DNA from 3 places in the Undibacterium sp. SXout7W genome. Region 1 is predicted to be linked to each of the others. Evidence: predicted binding sites of a transcription regulator. Region 1 holds the regulator's gene; each other region holds the start of a gene.

Region 1 (5,055 bases):
GCATCTCAGTGCATGGTCCGGCAGCGAGCCTGCAAAATGACCCGGCGGTGAAGGCAGCCTATCTTGGTGGTGGCGCACATCACTGAGATAGACAGATACTCCCCCCATAAATTGATAAAAACAGGCCGACATCAATATAAAATAAGGCGTGTTTTTATATACTGAGGGGAGTATATTTTGGCCGTGGGAAGCAAAAAAAGGGCATGTATGCGAAATACATGCCCTTTTTGTTATGTTCCAGGGTGAGATGGCGTTGCTGGATTTAGTTCAGATGACGCAAGGGGTGGGCATGCTCTGGCCAGACCTGGCTGAAAAAACCTGCAACTTGTTCACTTGTCACTTCTGCCAGCGAGGTGGGTGACCATTGTGGTGTGTTGTCTTTATCCACAACCAGCGCACGCACGCCTTCCAGCACTTCGCCATGACGGAAGCAATGTCGCACCATATTGCGTTCCATACGCAAATCATCTGCGACAGACAACGTCGCACCGCGACGTAATTGTTCCAGCGTGACACACATCATCAACGGAGAACGTTTTTGCATCATTGCCAGGGTTTGCTGCCCAAAGGCATTGCTGTCGTTTTCCAGACGGCGGGCAATCTCTTGCACCTGATTGCCACTGAAGTGCTGGTCAATCACGTTGCGTTGCGCTGCCAGTTTGCTGTCCGCAGGCGCAGCCTGATCTGCAAATGTCGCTGCAAATGTGCGGATCGTATGGCGGATATCGGTGCGATTGGTGCTATCGGTGGTTTCCAGCAGTTGCATCAGGGCGGGTAACTCTGCTGTCGGAATAAACACGTCGGCCAGACCAGCATACAGCGCATCGGCTGCCCCGATGATTTCACCCGTCAGCCCCAGATAAGTGCCAATTTGTCCTGGCGTGCGCGACAGAAAATAGCCGCCGCCGACGTCAGGGAATAAACCGATATTCACCTCCGGCATCGCCATCTTGGTACGCTCAGTCACAATGCGCAGACCACAATCCGAACCAGCCTGGGCAATACCCATCCCACCGCCCATGACGACGCCATTCATCAGTGCAATATACGGCTTCGGATAAAAATGAATGACATGATTCAGCGCATATTCTTCAGTGAAAAAATCTTCCAGCAAAGCACTGTCGCCTGTCGGGGTTGCTGTACCTACATCGTAGAAAAAACGAATATCACCACCGGCGCAAAATGCTTTTTCACTGCTGCTGTAAATGAAGACAGCATTCACTTCGTCATTGTCTCGCCATTGCAACAGACTTTCAGTGATTGTACGTACCATGTCCAGCGATAAGGAGTTCAGTGCCTTCGGGCGATCCAGCATGATAAAGCCGATTTTGTTCCGGATAGAGGTGTGTACGTATTCGCTCATGAAAAATACCGTTGAGTAGTGTAGAGACAGACATTCTAACGTTGACGATCATCCTCGTCACGCGATTGCAGAGATCGCAAAAAAGGACGCAATATTGCGTCCTTTTTAAGTCTTCCCTAACCGCAGAAATTATGAGGCAGAGGCCGGATCAGGAATGTGCTTGATGGCATCATGCTGATGGTCCTGAATTTTATCTTTGTGTTTGATCACCTGACGATCAAGTTTGTCGATCAGGGTATCAATGGCAGAATACAGATCATGCGACAGACTTTCTACGTGGATATCTTTACCGCTGATGTGCAGGTTAATGTCCGCTTTATGTCGTTTTTCTTTCTCCCGGAGCTTATCGACCGTCAGAATAACGGCAATATCAATGACTTGGTCGAAGTGGCGCCGGATGCGTTCCAGCTTGGTATGTACATATTCACGAATTGCAGGAGTAACTTCGACGTGATGTCCACTGATGGTGAGATTCATACTGTGCTCCTATGGTGATGTTACTTGCTATAACGATGCGCTCATTTCATCGGAATTATTTTGAGCTAAATCATATATAGCAATTCAAACCGTGATTACAAGGACTACTTACAAAGATTTTCGCAAACTGACTGGTGGTATTTTGAGGGCTTCACGGTATTTGGCAACTGTCCTTCGGGCAATTACCATGCCCTGTTCACCCAGCATGTCTGCAATTTTACTGTCAGAGAGTGGGCTTTTCTGGTCTTCTGCTCCTATCAACTGCTTGATGAGTGCACGTATCGCGGTGGAAGATGCTTCGCCTCCTGTTTCCGTCGCGACATGGCTGCCGAAAAAATACTTCAACTCAAACATCCCATGCGGCGTCAGCATGTATTTCTGAGTCGTTACGCGAGAAATAGTGCTCTCGTGTAATCCTAGTGTATCAGCTATTTCGCGCAAAACAAGGGGGCGCATGGCAACAGCACCGTGAGTAAAAAAGTTGCGTTGTCTTTCCACTATCGCTTGTGCAACGCGCAAAATAGTATCAAAACGTTGCCGCATATTTTTGATCAGCCAGCGTGCCTCCTGCAATTGCGAACCCATGCCGGTTTCACCACGATTTTGTTTCATGATGTTGGCGTACATGCTGCTGACGCGCAGCTTTGGCATGACATCCTGATTCAGTAACACTTGCCAGCCATTGCCTGATTTTTTGACGATGACATCGGGTACGACGAAATCGGAATCCGTTTCTGCAAATACAGCACCAGGACGTGGTTTGCATTGGCGTATCACGGTCTGGGCCTCGCGCAAATCTTCGTCATCGCAATCGAGAAGTTTTTTTAGTTTGTTGAAATCCCGCTGGGCGAAAAGAGTGAGTTGTGTTTCTACAATCTGCAATGCCAGGCGACGCGTGACAAAGGCGATTTTGGGCATGCGTTTGATCTGCAATGCCAGACATTCCGCAGGTGTACGGGCACCGACACCCGGTGGATCAAAACTTTGCAGCATGGACAGTGCAAACGAGAGTTCTTCCAGTTCGACACCAAGTTCCAGCGGCAAACTGGCATGAATTTCTTCCAGCGTTTCGATCAGATAACCGTTGTCATCTATTGCATCGATAATCAGTTCAAGCAGCGCCCGATCACGTGGCTCGCGCAGATTCAGTCGCATCTGCTCCTGTAAATGCTCATGCAGTGTCGTGTGAGCAGATTCCAGTTGTGAACGGCCTTCGTCTTCTTCAGATGAATGCCCGCCCTGAGGCACGTCATCAAAGCTCCAGTCGTTATCGCTGGCACTGACGGCATCATTGATCGGGGCCGTATCGGCATCGCCACCAGCATCACTTGCAGCAGGCGCGTGCTCGTCTGTATTGCCTGTTGTTTGCATGCCAGCATCGGCATTCGTATTGTTGCTGGAAATGGCGCCATCTGCCAGCAGGCGTACGGCGTTGTCGAGTGGATCGTCGACACGTTCAAGCAAAGGATTCTCTACCAGAAGAGTTTCCAGTTCCTGATGAAGCTCCAGCGTCGACAATTGCAGTAATCGGATGGATTGCTGCAATTGTGGCGTCAGTGCCAGATGTTGTGAGGTACGTAGTTGCAGGCTTTGTTTCATGATGATTCCCGTCACATGCGGAAATGCTCTCCCAGATAGACCCGACGCACTGACTCATTTTGAATAATGTCATCTGGCTTACCGCTGGCCAGCACTGCGCCTTGATTGATGATGTAAGCGTGATCGCAGATTCCCAGCGTTTCACGCACATTGTGGTCAGTGATCAGCACACCTATACGACGTTCTTTGAGAAACCCCACGATACGTTGAATCTCAATCACGGCAATCGGATCGACGCCGGCAAACGGTTCATCCAGCAACACAAAACGTGGATTGGTTGCCAGTGCGCGGGCAATTTCCACGCGGCGACGTTCGCCTCCGGAAAGTGACAACGCCTGATTTTCACGAATTTTTTCGATTTGTAAATCAGCCAGCAAATTATTCAGACGCTGGTCGATTTCTCGACTATTTAAAAATTTTCCTTGCTCGTCTTTTTGCAATTCCAGTACCGCACGAATGTTATCTTCGACAGATAATTTCCGGAATACCGATGCTTCTTGCGGCAAATATGATAATCCCAGCGTGGCGCGCTGGTGGATCGGCAGGTGAGAAATATCCGTGCCATTGATGAGTATCTCGCCGGCATCGGAAGGAACCAGCCCGACGATCATATAAAACGAGGTGGTTTTACCGGCACCATTGGGACCCAGCAGGCCAACGACTTCTCCGCTCTTTACTTGCAGCGATACATCGCGCACCACTTGCCTCGCACCATAGCGTTTTTGCAGGCCTTGAATGATCAGGGTACTGTCGTTCACAGTCATCTCAGTTCACCTGTTTTTCTGGCTTTGGTTGCAATGTCAGCTTGATACGACCACCGCCCGGAATTTGTTGACCGCTGCTGGAGTTAGTGCCGATGAAGACATCGTTTTTACTGTCATAAGATAAAAATTCACCTTCCTGTTCCTGGGTGACTTTTTTTCCTTCCAGATATTTGACACGGGCTCTGGTGATGAATTTGACCAGCTCAGTTTTTTCATCGTATTCAGCACGTTCTGCTTCACCTTCTATCCATAAGTCCGGCCCGCCATCGCGTTTCTGACGAAAGGTAATAGTGGCACCTGGTTTGCCGTAGAGCGTTGCGTGCTGATGGCCGTCAGCGGCTTCGGTGACGACAGCACGCTCGGCTTTGACGATCAATGTACCGCGTGTCAGCTTGACATCGCCTGTCAGGGTGACGATATTTTTTTTACCATCACTGATAGAGTGTTCTGCTTCAATATTGGTTTCTTTGAGGCTGTCAGCTCTTTCGGCGTGGGCACTGCCGAACAGCAAAACACTGCTGGCGAGTATGCTCAGCAGTTGCCGGTATCGTTGACCAGCTTGTTTGTCTGCAACAGAGAGGGAGATATTCTGCAAGCGCATGGTGTGCTCTTTCTATTCTCTGGAATGTTGTGGGATGAGCGCTTTGCCAGATTTTTTCAGGCGTACGCGTACTTTGCTCATCAGTTGCATTTGTTGTGTGGCGTTATTCGCCAGCATACCTATCGCATTGGTTTCTGCATTGGCGGTGAGAATATTGACTGCCTTATCTGTCTTGATGATGTCGTCATCCGGCAATAGCATCAGATAGTCTGTCTGTAACTGCAAATAATGGGAATTCGGGCTTTCAGGGC
Region 2 (5,055 bases), on a different contig from region 1:
GTGCCGGGGAGTGGTTTGCGGTTTGCAGTGTTCATGGCTTATTCAGGAATAATGGATGTTCTGGGAGCGGAACGCGTGGCAGTCTGTTTCATCAGTAGCACAAACAGCGCCGGAAGAAGGTAGCAAAGCGCTACGAACACCGGCGTTGTCTGCACGCTGCTATACGCACTTTTCTGCGTTGATGATGTGTACCTATCTTGTACAGATGTTGTACTGATTTTGTACTAATTGTGTACTCAGATTGCTCTGCTCATCAACGCATGTCAGACAAATTAAAATGATCGATTACAAATGACCAATTACTTACGATCGTTGATTGGTACGAATGTCAGATCTTCAGGGCCCACATAGTTGGCGCTTGGACGAATGATCTTGTTGTCGATACGCTGCTCGATGATATGCGCAGCCCAGCCAGAAGTACGTGCGATCACGAACAGTGGTGTAAACATAGCAGTTGGTACGCCCATCATGTGATAAGACACCGCGGAGAACCAGTCCAGGTTCGGGAACATTTTTTTGATGTCCCACATGACTGTTTCCAGACGCTCGGCGATATCAAACATTTTGGTTGATCCTGCTTCTATCGATAAATTGCGCGCTACTTCTTTGATCACTTTGTTACGTGGATCGGAAATCGTGTACACAGGATGACCGAAGCCGATCACTACTTCTTTGTTCTCAACGCGTTTTTTGATGTCGGCTTCTGCTTCGTCAGGGTTGTCGTAACGCTTCTGGATTTCGAACGCAACTTCGTTCGCGCCACCGTGTTTAGGACCACGCAATGCACCGATTGCGCCTGTAATCGCCGAATGCATGTCGGAGCCAGTGCCCGCAATGACGCGGCCGGTGAATGTTGATGCATTGAATTCGTGTTCTGCGTACAGAATCAGGGAAGTGTGCATGGCTTTTTCCCATGAAGCGCTTGGTTTCGCGCCGTGCAGCAAGTGCAGGAAATGGCCGCCAATCGACTCATCGTCGGTTTCCACTTCAATACGCTTGCCGTTATGGCTGAAGTGGTACCAGTACAACAGCATGGAACCCAACGATGCCATCAGGCGATCTGCAATGTCGCGTGCGCCTGGTGTGTTGTGATCATCTTTTTCTGGCAATACGCAACCAAGTACGGAAACGCCGGTACGCATCACGTCCATAGGATGGGATGATGCTGGCAATGCCTCAAGCGCTGCTTTCAGATTTGCCGGCAAGCCGCGCAACGCCTTGAGTTTAGTTTTATAAGCGCTGAGTTCGGCTGCTGTTGGCAGTTTTCCGTGTACCAGCAAATGGGCGATTTCTTCAAATTCGCAAGCATCAGCGACATCCAGGATGTCGTAGCCACGGTAGTGCAAATCGTTACCGGTTTTACCAACGGTACACAATGCAGTATTGCCAGCGGTGACGCCGGACAAGGCAACAGATTTTTTTGGTTTGAAAGAAACTGCTTCAGTCATGCTGTTCTCCTAAAATGATGTTAAATATACTCCCCTCAGTATTTTTTATAAGCCTTTAAATCCGTGGACTATAAGACGATTTATTAAAAAATAAGGGGGAGTATGTGTTTTTATCGGTTATCGGGCTAAATATTTGTACTGATCATGCATACATCTTGTATGCCGCTTGATATTGTCTGACGCTGAAGATTCACCTTGAATATTCGGCATCCATCAATGCTCATCCATACTCATGAATACCTTTCGGTACCCATGAGCCGCATTCAATTTATTTTTTTTGCTGCGCAAACAAGGCATCCAGTTTTTGCTCAAAATCGTGATAGTTGATGCGTTCGTACAATTCCATCCGGGTTTGCATCGTATCGACCACGTTCTTTTGTGAACCATCACGACGAATCGCGGTGTAGACGTTTTCAGCAGCTTTGTTCATCGCGCGGAACGCAGACAATGGATACAGCACCAAACCGACATCCACCGCAGCCAGTTCTTCGACGGAATACAACGGTGTCGCGCCGAATTCTGTAATGTTGGCCAGAATAGGTACTTTGACAGCGCTGGCGAACTGTTTGTACATCGCCAGTTCAGTAATCGCTTCCGGGAAAATCATGTCGGCACCGGCTTCGACACATGCCTGAGCACGATCAATGGCAGATTCCAGCCCTTCTACTGCCAGCGCATCGGTACGCGCCATGATCACGAAGTTTTCGTCAGTACGCGCATCAACAGCGGCTTTGATACGATCAACCATTTCCTGCTTGGTGACGATTTCTTTATTCGGGCGATGGCCGCAACGTTTAGCGCCAACCTGATCTTCGATGTGCATCGCTGCCGCGCCGAACTTGATCATCGATTTCACGGTACGTGCCACATTGAAGGCGGAAGAACCAAAACCGGTATCCACATCGACCAGCAACGGCAAGTCGCACACGTCAGTAATACGACGCACATCGGTCAGCACGTCGTCCAGATTGGAAATACCCAGATCTGGCAAACCCAGAGAACCGGCAGCAACACCGCCACCAGACAGATAAATAGCCTTGAAGCCAGCACGTTTGGCCAGCAAAGCGTGGTTTGCGTTGATCGCACCAACCACCTGTAACGGGGATTCTTCCTGCATTGCTTTACGGAAAGCTGCGCCTGCGGAGTAATTGCTCATGTCGCGAATACCTTTCAATGTGGGTCTGTCACAAAAAATGTTCTGTTCTGCTACGTTCTGCTACGTGTTGCCCATGCTATTGCAATCAGTGTGCCAGGCTTGCTGCCCGACTCGCCATATTCCAGAAGATGCTTATAAATCATAGACTTAATTGATTATTTCTCTGATTTGTGACAACACAAAGACTATCAAATGTTTCATAATGATGTTTCAATGTGAAACATGAAATAAACATAAACAAATTATGAAACATCATCCATCCCCCCGAGACAGCAGCGACAAACCCGTCATCTGGACTGTGTCCATTTCACGCCTGTTCGATATGTTCCGGGACATCATGGTGGAATACGATGTCAGCGCTGACATCGAACCGATTCATATGGGGTTCGAAGAAGCCGCCCAGTATTTGCGGGAACGTCTGCAAACCGAACACTGTGACGCGGTGATTGCCGCCGGCTCGAATGGCGCCTATCTGAAAAGCCGCTTGCCTATTCCGGTCGTCATCGCTAAAGCCAGCGGCTTTGATGTCATGCAGGCACTCGCGCGGGCGCGCCGGGTGTCACCAAAAATTGGCCTGATCACCTACCAGGAAACCATGCCGGAACTGGTGGATTTTAAAACCACGTTTGGTTTCGAACTGGAACAACGCACTTATGTCACCGAAGAAGACGCACGCGCGCAAATTCGGGAATTAAAAACGCTGGGGATTGAGGCGATTGTTGGCGCAGGGCTGATCACCGATCTGGCAGAAGAAGCCGGGCTCACCGGAATTTTCATGTACTCTGCGGAGTCGATACGCCAGTCCTTTGAAGACGCACTGGAAATCGCACGTCTGACACGACTGGAATCTGCCCGGGGCAGGCATCATCCGGCAGCAGAATCCTTGCGTACCAAACATGGACTGAATGATCTGCGGGGGGATTCTGTCGCCATGCAAGAACTACGCAAAGCGATTTCCCTGTTTGCCCGTTCCCCTGCAACGGTGCTGTTGCAGGGTGAAACAGGTACCGGCAAAGAACTGGCAGCACAGGCCATACATCGCGAAAGTCCGCGTGCGCGCCATCCGTTTGTCGCTGTGAATTGTGGCGCTATTGCAGAATCTTTACTGGAGTCCGAGCTGTTCGGCTACGAAGAAGGCGCGTTCACCGGATCACGGCGTGGCGGCCATGCCGGGCTGTTTGAAGCCGCTCATCGCGGTACATTGTTTCTGGATGAGATTGGCGAAATGCCAATCAATCTGCAAACCCGTTTATTGCGGGTACTGGAAGAACGTGAAGTGGTGCGCGTTGGTGGCATACGTCCGATCCCGATTGATGTGCGTATCATTTGTGCAACCCATTGCGATCTTGATGCGCGCAGCAGAGATGGTCGTTTTCGCTCAGATTTGTTTTATCGTCTGGCAGTACTGCGCTTGCATTTACCCTCGTTACGCGAGCGCCCCGAGGATGTATTACCGCTGGCGGAATGGTGCCTCAAACATGCACTGGCATCGCTGGGATCAAGACCGCATGTGAATCTGCACGCAGAAATTGCCACCTGTGCCAATAGTTTGCAACAATATGCCTGGCCTGGGAATGTGCGTGAAATGCGCAACATGATGGAGCGATTGGCGTTATTTCTGGCGGCAGAACCGCTGCAGGCACTCAACCCCGGTTTTGTTCAGAGGACCTTACCAGAGCTGACTACTGCCTTATCGGTCAACATGGAACTGCCAGATAAGGCGCATGTTGTTTTAGATGAATCACTCGAAGCAGTGATGCAGAAATATGACAATAATCGCGACGCCGCTGCAAGCCATCTGGGAATCAGCCGTACCACCCTTTGGAGGCGCCTAAAAAAACAATCGTTAACATAATCATCGTTCTGGCGAAAGTTATTTTCGTAACGCAGTAAGGTAGAATACCAACAAATTATTTGGACCATATCAATCTGAGCATGTACTGAGCACATACTGAGTGCACTCCGGACTTGAGATGCCTGCTAAAAACAGCTGCTGAATAATCAACAGAATCTACGGAATCAACCAGCGAACCGATAAGCTTAAGAACAAGCAATAAAAATAGTGATCTCCTTCAAAGCATTCATTCGCTCTTAGGCTTACCATTAGATACACTGCCAGTCACACTATTTGATAAATCGTTAATACATAGTTAATACATCGTTAAGCATACCATTAGATACACCATTCAATGCCGCATTCGATGCACCTTTTACCTTCCTCCTTAACCAGCCCAGACACCGATATAACAGCAATTTTATGAAAAAATTATTAATCGTTGACGATAGCAAAGTATCTCGCATGGTCATTCGTGCGCATGTCAAAGCGGTACAGCCAGACTGGGAATTTCTGGAAGCGGCCAATGGTGAACAGGCAATTGCGATGGTCGAAGAACACAGACCAGATTTTTGCACCATGGATATCAATATGCCAGGAATGCTGGGTACAGACGC
Region 3 (5,055 bases), on a different contig from region 1:
ATGAACAAACGATCAAAATCAAACGGGTTGAATTTTCCGATAGATAGTATTGCGTGATACACCCAGTGCACGCGCAGTCGCAGACACGTTACCGCTATGTGCTTCCAGCGCTTTCTGTATCACTGATAACTCCACGTCTTCCAGCGTGCTGCCACTGCTGACGGCAGTTTCGGTCACGACTTTACTGTTACTCGTCTGAATCAAGGCAACATCTTCCAGGAAGTCGTCAGGCAGATGTTCCATTCTGATTTCATGATCATCGCCAGCCATCACCATGGCAGTACGCAATAAATTGGTCAACTGACGGAAATTACCTGGCCAGTTGTGTGCACGGAACATACGCATGATTTCTGGAGCAATGACGTAGCGATGACCATTACCCTCTGCCAGCAATAACTTTTCGATCACCACCTCAAGATCAGTACGTTCCCGCAAAGGAGGTAATTTAACCACCAGCCCATTCATACGATAATAAAGATCGTCCCGGAACTGATTTTTTGCGATCATCTCCCGCAAATTACGGTTAGTTGCGCAAGTCAGCGCCACATTCACGGGTATCGATTTAGTACTACCCAAAGGGGTGACCATACGTTCTTGAAGTACACGCAATAATCTGGCCTGTAAATTCAGGGGCATATCACCGATTTCATCCAAAAACAGCGACCCACCATTCGCTTGCAGAATCTTCCCGATACTGCCCTTCTTGCGCGCACCGGTAAATGCGCCATCCTCGTAACCAAATAATTCAGATTCGATCAGATTTTCTGGAATAGAGGCGCAGTTGACGGCAACAAAAGGACCATCTTTGCGTGGTGAATCATTATGTATCGCCTGAGCCAGCAACTCCTTGCCTGTCCCTGTTTCACCAGTGACCAAAATAGAAATATCGCGACCGATTACTTTTTTCAGTTTATCAATCACAATCGCCACCTGCTCGTCACCTGTATTCAGATAACGCAGACTCGACAACCGGGTTTTCGTCTGTGCGGATGCCGCTTGCTGCGCCTGAGTAGCGCCGTTGGCATCCTTCTCACGAACGTTGTCCATCGTGTGCTGAAAATTTTTGTTCGATACACGCAAATCGCTACATTTGCCATAAACTCGCACGCCGCTATGCAAACACAAGCTTAGTAAACCGGGAGACGACGTCCGGTAGTGATCAAATAAAGACGAGATCGGCAAGCCAAATAAAGAACTGAACGTATGCGTCTGTAATGCCGACATGGGCAATCCCAACTGGAATAAACCACTTCGACTCGCTGACAAAAACTGACCACCGGGGGTAAAACAAGCGATCCCCTCCATCAAGGTTCCCAAAAATTCCGGACGGCTATGGAAATGGATTTTGATCGAATCCTGAAACGATGAAGCAAACAGCTGGTTTTCTATCATCTGTGCTGACATGCGTACCAGTGCCATGGTGTGACGATGAAAATTATGCTGGTCACCAGTAACGTCAAGTACACCAATGACATTGCCAATCACATCGAAAATCGGGGCAGCAGAGCAAGTAAGAAACCGGTTTGCTTCCAGATAATGTTGATCTGCATGAATAATCGTCGGCGCCTTTTCTGCAATAGCAGTGCCAATAGCATTGGTACCTTTGCTCTGCTCAGACCACGCAACACCTGGATTCAAAGCAACCCTGTCAGCCTTTTCTAAAAAATCAGCGTCACCCAGTGTATGAAGAATCCGTCCATTCACATCCGTCAATATCACCATATTGTGTGTATTGATGATTTGCTCATACAGGGTTTCCATCACGGGAGCAGCATGAGTATGTAATACCCGGTTTTGCTCAAGTAACAAAGCAAGATCACTTTTACCCAGTGAGCCAAAGTCCGGCTCGGCACTTCTGGGAATGCCGTAACTTTCTGATCGCTGATGTGCTTGTTCTATTGTCATACCATCTGCTGACGCAGGAAATGTGCCAAGTTGAGCGATGGTCTTGTGCGCTGATACCTTGCCGACATTGAGCGGGACTCCTTGATTAAACTGGCTACCCATGAATTGTCTCCCTGATGAAATAACGAGTTCTTAGGTGACTCGTTTTTAGTCTGATTTATATTCTTTTTTATCAACGATGCTTCTGATCAGCATTCTGGTTTGTCTCGAAATGCAACACTGTTCAGAATTGAAACACGTATTTTCGAATAAAACTTCTATTTATAAGTATGGTATTACATGGCACGTAGTTTGCGTTAGCTCAATTATCTATTTTTTAAATAAGGTAATGAAAAATGAAAACTGCAAAGACCATCCTCATCTCCCGCCTGGCTATCGCTCTCTCCTGCACATTCAGTGCACTGGCATTTGCTCATGGCGACGTTACTCCACAATCCGTTGATACCAAAACATTACCTACACTCGGTGAACAATGGCGCGAGGAAAATCCTTACAGAAGCAATAAAGAAGCCATCCGTGTGGGTGATTCCGCATTCGCACAAAACTGCGCCCGTTGTCATGGTCTGCAAGCGGTATCCGGTGGAATTGCTCCTGACCTGCGCATGCTTGATCGTGACTGCCTGACGCAAAAAGATGAGAACAAAAAGAAGGCTTGCTTCAAAGAAGTCGATGGATATTTTTCCATGTCAGCACGCCGTGGCAAAACTCGTAACGGCGCAGTCTACATGCCACCATTTGAAGGCATTCTGAATCAGGAGGCCATCTGGTCAATCAAAGCTTATCTGGAAACAGTTCGTATCATGCCAGCTGTCGCCAACGCACAACCTGCCGCTGCACAACCGGCCTCAAAATCAGCCTCGACAGAAAAAACATCCACCAAGAAAAAACTGTAATTAAAGAAAGTAAAAATCATGTCTATTTTTTCCATATCTGCAGCGAAACGAATCAGCTTTTTTTGCACCTGTCTGTTGGCGTTAATGATGGTGACTCCGGCGCATGCTGATATGGAGAAAATCATGAAATCGGGCGTCTTGCGCGTTGCGGTGTACGATGATTTTCATCCGTTTTCAATCCGCGTCAAAGGTGACAATGCCGGACAAGGAATTGATATTGATATTGCCGCTGCGCTCGCAAAAAAGTTAGATCTGAAACTTGCATTATTACCCTTCCCTCCGGGTGAAGGACTCAATGATGACTTACGCAATATGGTCTGGAAAGGCCACTATCTTGGCTATGGCCCGGCCGATCTGTTAATACATGTTCCCGTAGATATGCAATTGATGCGAGAAAACCCGCAGGTCACCATTTTTGCTCCGTATCATACGGAAACCGTCAGACTGGTACGCAATATTGCTTCAGTGCCCCAATTCAATGGATTACCTTCTATGGCTGGTAAAAAAATTGGCGTCGAAAAAGTCTCTATCGGTGCGGTGGTATTACTCGGCGAAGAGGACGGCAGATACCGCAATGATGTGAAGATATTTACGACACCAATTGAAGCACTCGAAAAACTGAAAGCAGGTGAGCTCGATGGCGTTCTGGCAAACCGTTCTGAAATTGAATCAGTTTTGCATGATGATCCCCGTTTTGAAATGAGCGAGGTCGCTTTTCAGCGACTGCCAAGAAAAGGTTGGACGATAGGCATGGCTGTTAAAAAAGATAATCAAGAACTGGCATCTCGCTTACAAGCAGCAATGAACGACTTATTTGCATCTGGTGAAATGCTACGTATCTTTGCCAAACATCATGTACAGATCGTCAAGCCATAGAATGAAATCACGATTGCCAATGCTGTTGCTGATGCGGATACTGCAATGTCTTTCGTTGATACTGGTGGCAATCGCAACTGCGAATCAAGTCAACGCAGGAATCATGACTCATGATGCAATGAGCAAACACTTTCCTGCGCCTTATATCATCGGCGAAAAAGAAAAAGAGATGCCAGTCTGGCCTATTTTTAAAAAAAATATGACCTCGACCGATCTGGTCGCCTATGCATTTGAATCAATTGATTTCGCACCGGTACCTGGATTTTCCGGCGTACCGATGAATCTGTTGATAGCGCTCGATACCAAAGGAACATTTCTCGATGTACAAGTGTTGTCGCATCATGAGCCAGTATTTTTAGATGGTTTAGGCGAAGCGCCCATGCGGGCATTTGTTCATCAGTACAACAATTTATCACTGAAACAAAATATCAAAATTACGACGCATGGCATGAGTGCTTCTCGTCAGGAAGGCGCGAACGTTTATTTGGACGGCGTATCAAAAGCAACTGCATCTGTCCGCATTATCAATCAGAGTGCCTTATCCTCTGCACTGAAAGTCGCCCGCAAAAAACTGGGATTTGCCGAGGGACGCGATCCCGATCTGATCGCACGCATCAAATCTGACTCCGCAGACAACATTCCCGTCTCAGACCTGTATCAGCGCGGGCTGATACAGACTGTGACAATGAATAACAAAGAGATAGAAAAACTATTTCAAGGCTCAGAAGGTGCAGGACTTGACCCGATTGCTTTACGCACACCGGAAGCAAATTTCATTGACATGGAATTGAGCTACGTTTCTGTTCCCGCAATAGGTCGCAGCCTGCTGGGAGAAAAGGGCTGGGCAAGTCTTCAGAACAGACTAGAACCTGGCGACCATGCATTGATGTTTTTGTCGCGTGGAAGATACGGCGTTGTCGGCGACGACTTTACGCGGGGCGCAGTACCTGATCGCCTGATGTTAAAGCAAGGTGACTTACCGATAGAAATTCGTGATCTGGATCTGGATATCAAATTACCAGGCATCGGCACAAAGCCGGCAACGTCGGCAAATTCAATAACGCCGACAATACCTACAGCAGTACCAACGATAAAAATCTTCCGCATCATCAGTCAATCCGGTCTGGATCCATCACAAAAGCTGGAATTTTTTCTGCATGTAACACGCAATAAAGGCATCATTTATCCAGAAAAAATCACTCGTGACGTCAGCTTTTCTATGCAGTTGCCAAGTGAATTCTATATCGCCGCCGAATCCGATAATAAGTCCTGGCATAGCATCTGGAAGCAACGATGGTGGGAACTCACCTTGTTGAGTGTGGCATTGATCGTTTTATCCGTCGCGATGACAATGCAGAAAAAATTGAGTCAACATGAAACT

Evidence for each region. Region 1 encodes sigma-54, which starts transcription at its own class of promoters, with help from an activator protein. Its sites were predicted from a motif close to TGGCANGNAANCTGCTTT; they were not measured.
Region 2: a site for sigma-54 is predicted at 2,683-2,700, ahead of prpB (methylisocitrate lyase). Genes of this name have one in related genera too.
Region 3: a site for sigma-54 is predicted at 2,186-2,203, ahead of pedF (cytochrome c-550 PedF). Genes of this name have one in related genera too.

Annotation. Positions count from the first base shown of each region.
Region 1 is NZ_JBMPPF010000009.1:112,075-117,129, reverse strand. It holds gene ACO0LB_RS10725 (ABC transporter ATP-binding protein) at 1-86, shown strand, start outside; gene ACO0LB_RS10720 (enoyl-CoA hydratase/isomerase family protein) at 263-1,363, opposite strand; gene hpf (ribosome hibernation-promoting factor, HPF/YfiA family) at 1,493-1,840, opposite strand; gene ACO0LB_RS10710 (RNA polymerase factor sigma-54) at 1,949-3,439, opposite strand; gene lptB (LPS export ABC transporter ATP-binding protein) at 3,451-4,203, opposite strand; gene lptA (lipopolysaccharide transport periplasmic protein LptA) at 4,205-4,804, opposite strand; gene lptC (LPS export ABC transporter periplasmic protein LptC) at 4,817-5,055, opposite strand, start outside.
Region 2 is NZ_JBMPPF010000025.1:32,325-37,379, forward strand. It holds gene acnD (Fe/S-dependent 2-methylisocitrate dehydratase AcnD) at 1-35, opposite strand, end outside; gene prpC (bifunctional 2-methylcitrate synthase/citrate synthase) at 300-1,448, opposite strand; gene prpB (methylisocitrate lyase) at 1,717-2,604, opposite strand; gene prpR (propionate catabolism operon regulatory protein PrpR) at 2,849-4,459, shown strand; gene ACO0LB_RS19065 (response regulator transcription factor) at 4,862-5,055, shown strand, end outside.
Region 3 is NZ_JBMPPF010000010.1:137,733-142,787, forward strand. It holds gene ACO0LB_RS11595 (sigma-54-dependent Fis family transcriptional regulator) at 19-1,905, opposite strand; gene pedF (cytochrome c-550 PedF) at 2,241-2,798, shown strand; gene ACO0LB_RS11605 (substrate-binding periplasmic protein) at 2,817-3,674, shown strand; gene ACO0LB_RS11610 (4Fe-4S binding protein) at 3,676-5,055, shown strand, end outside.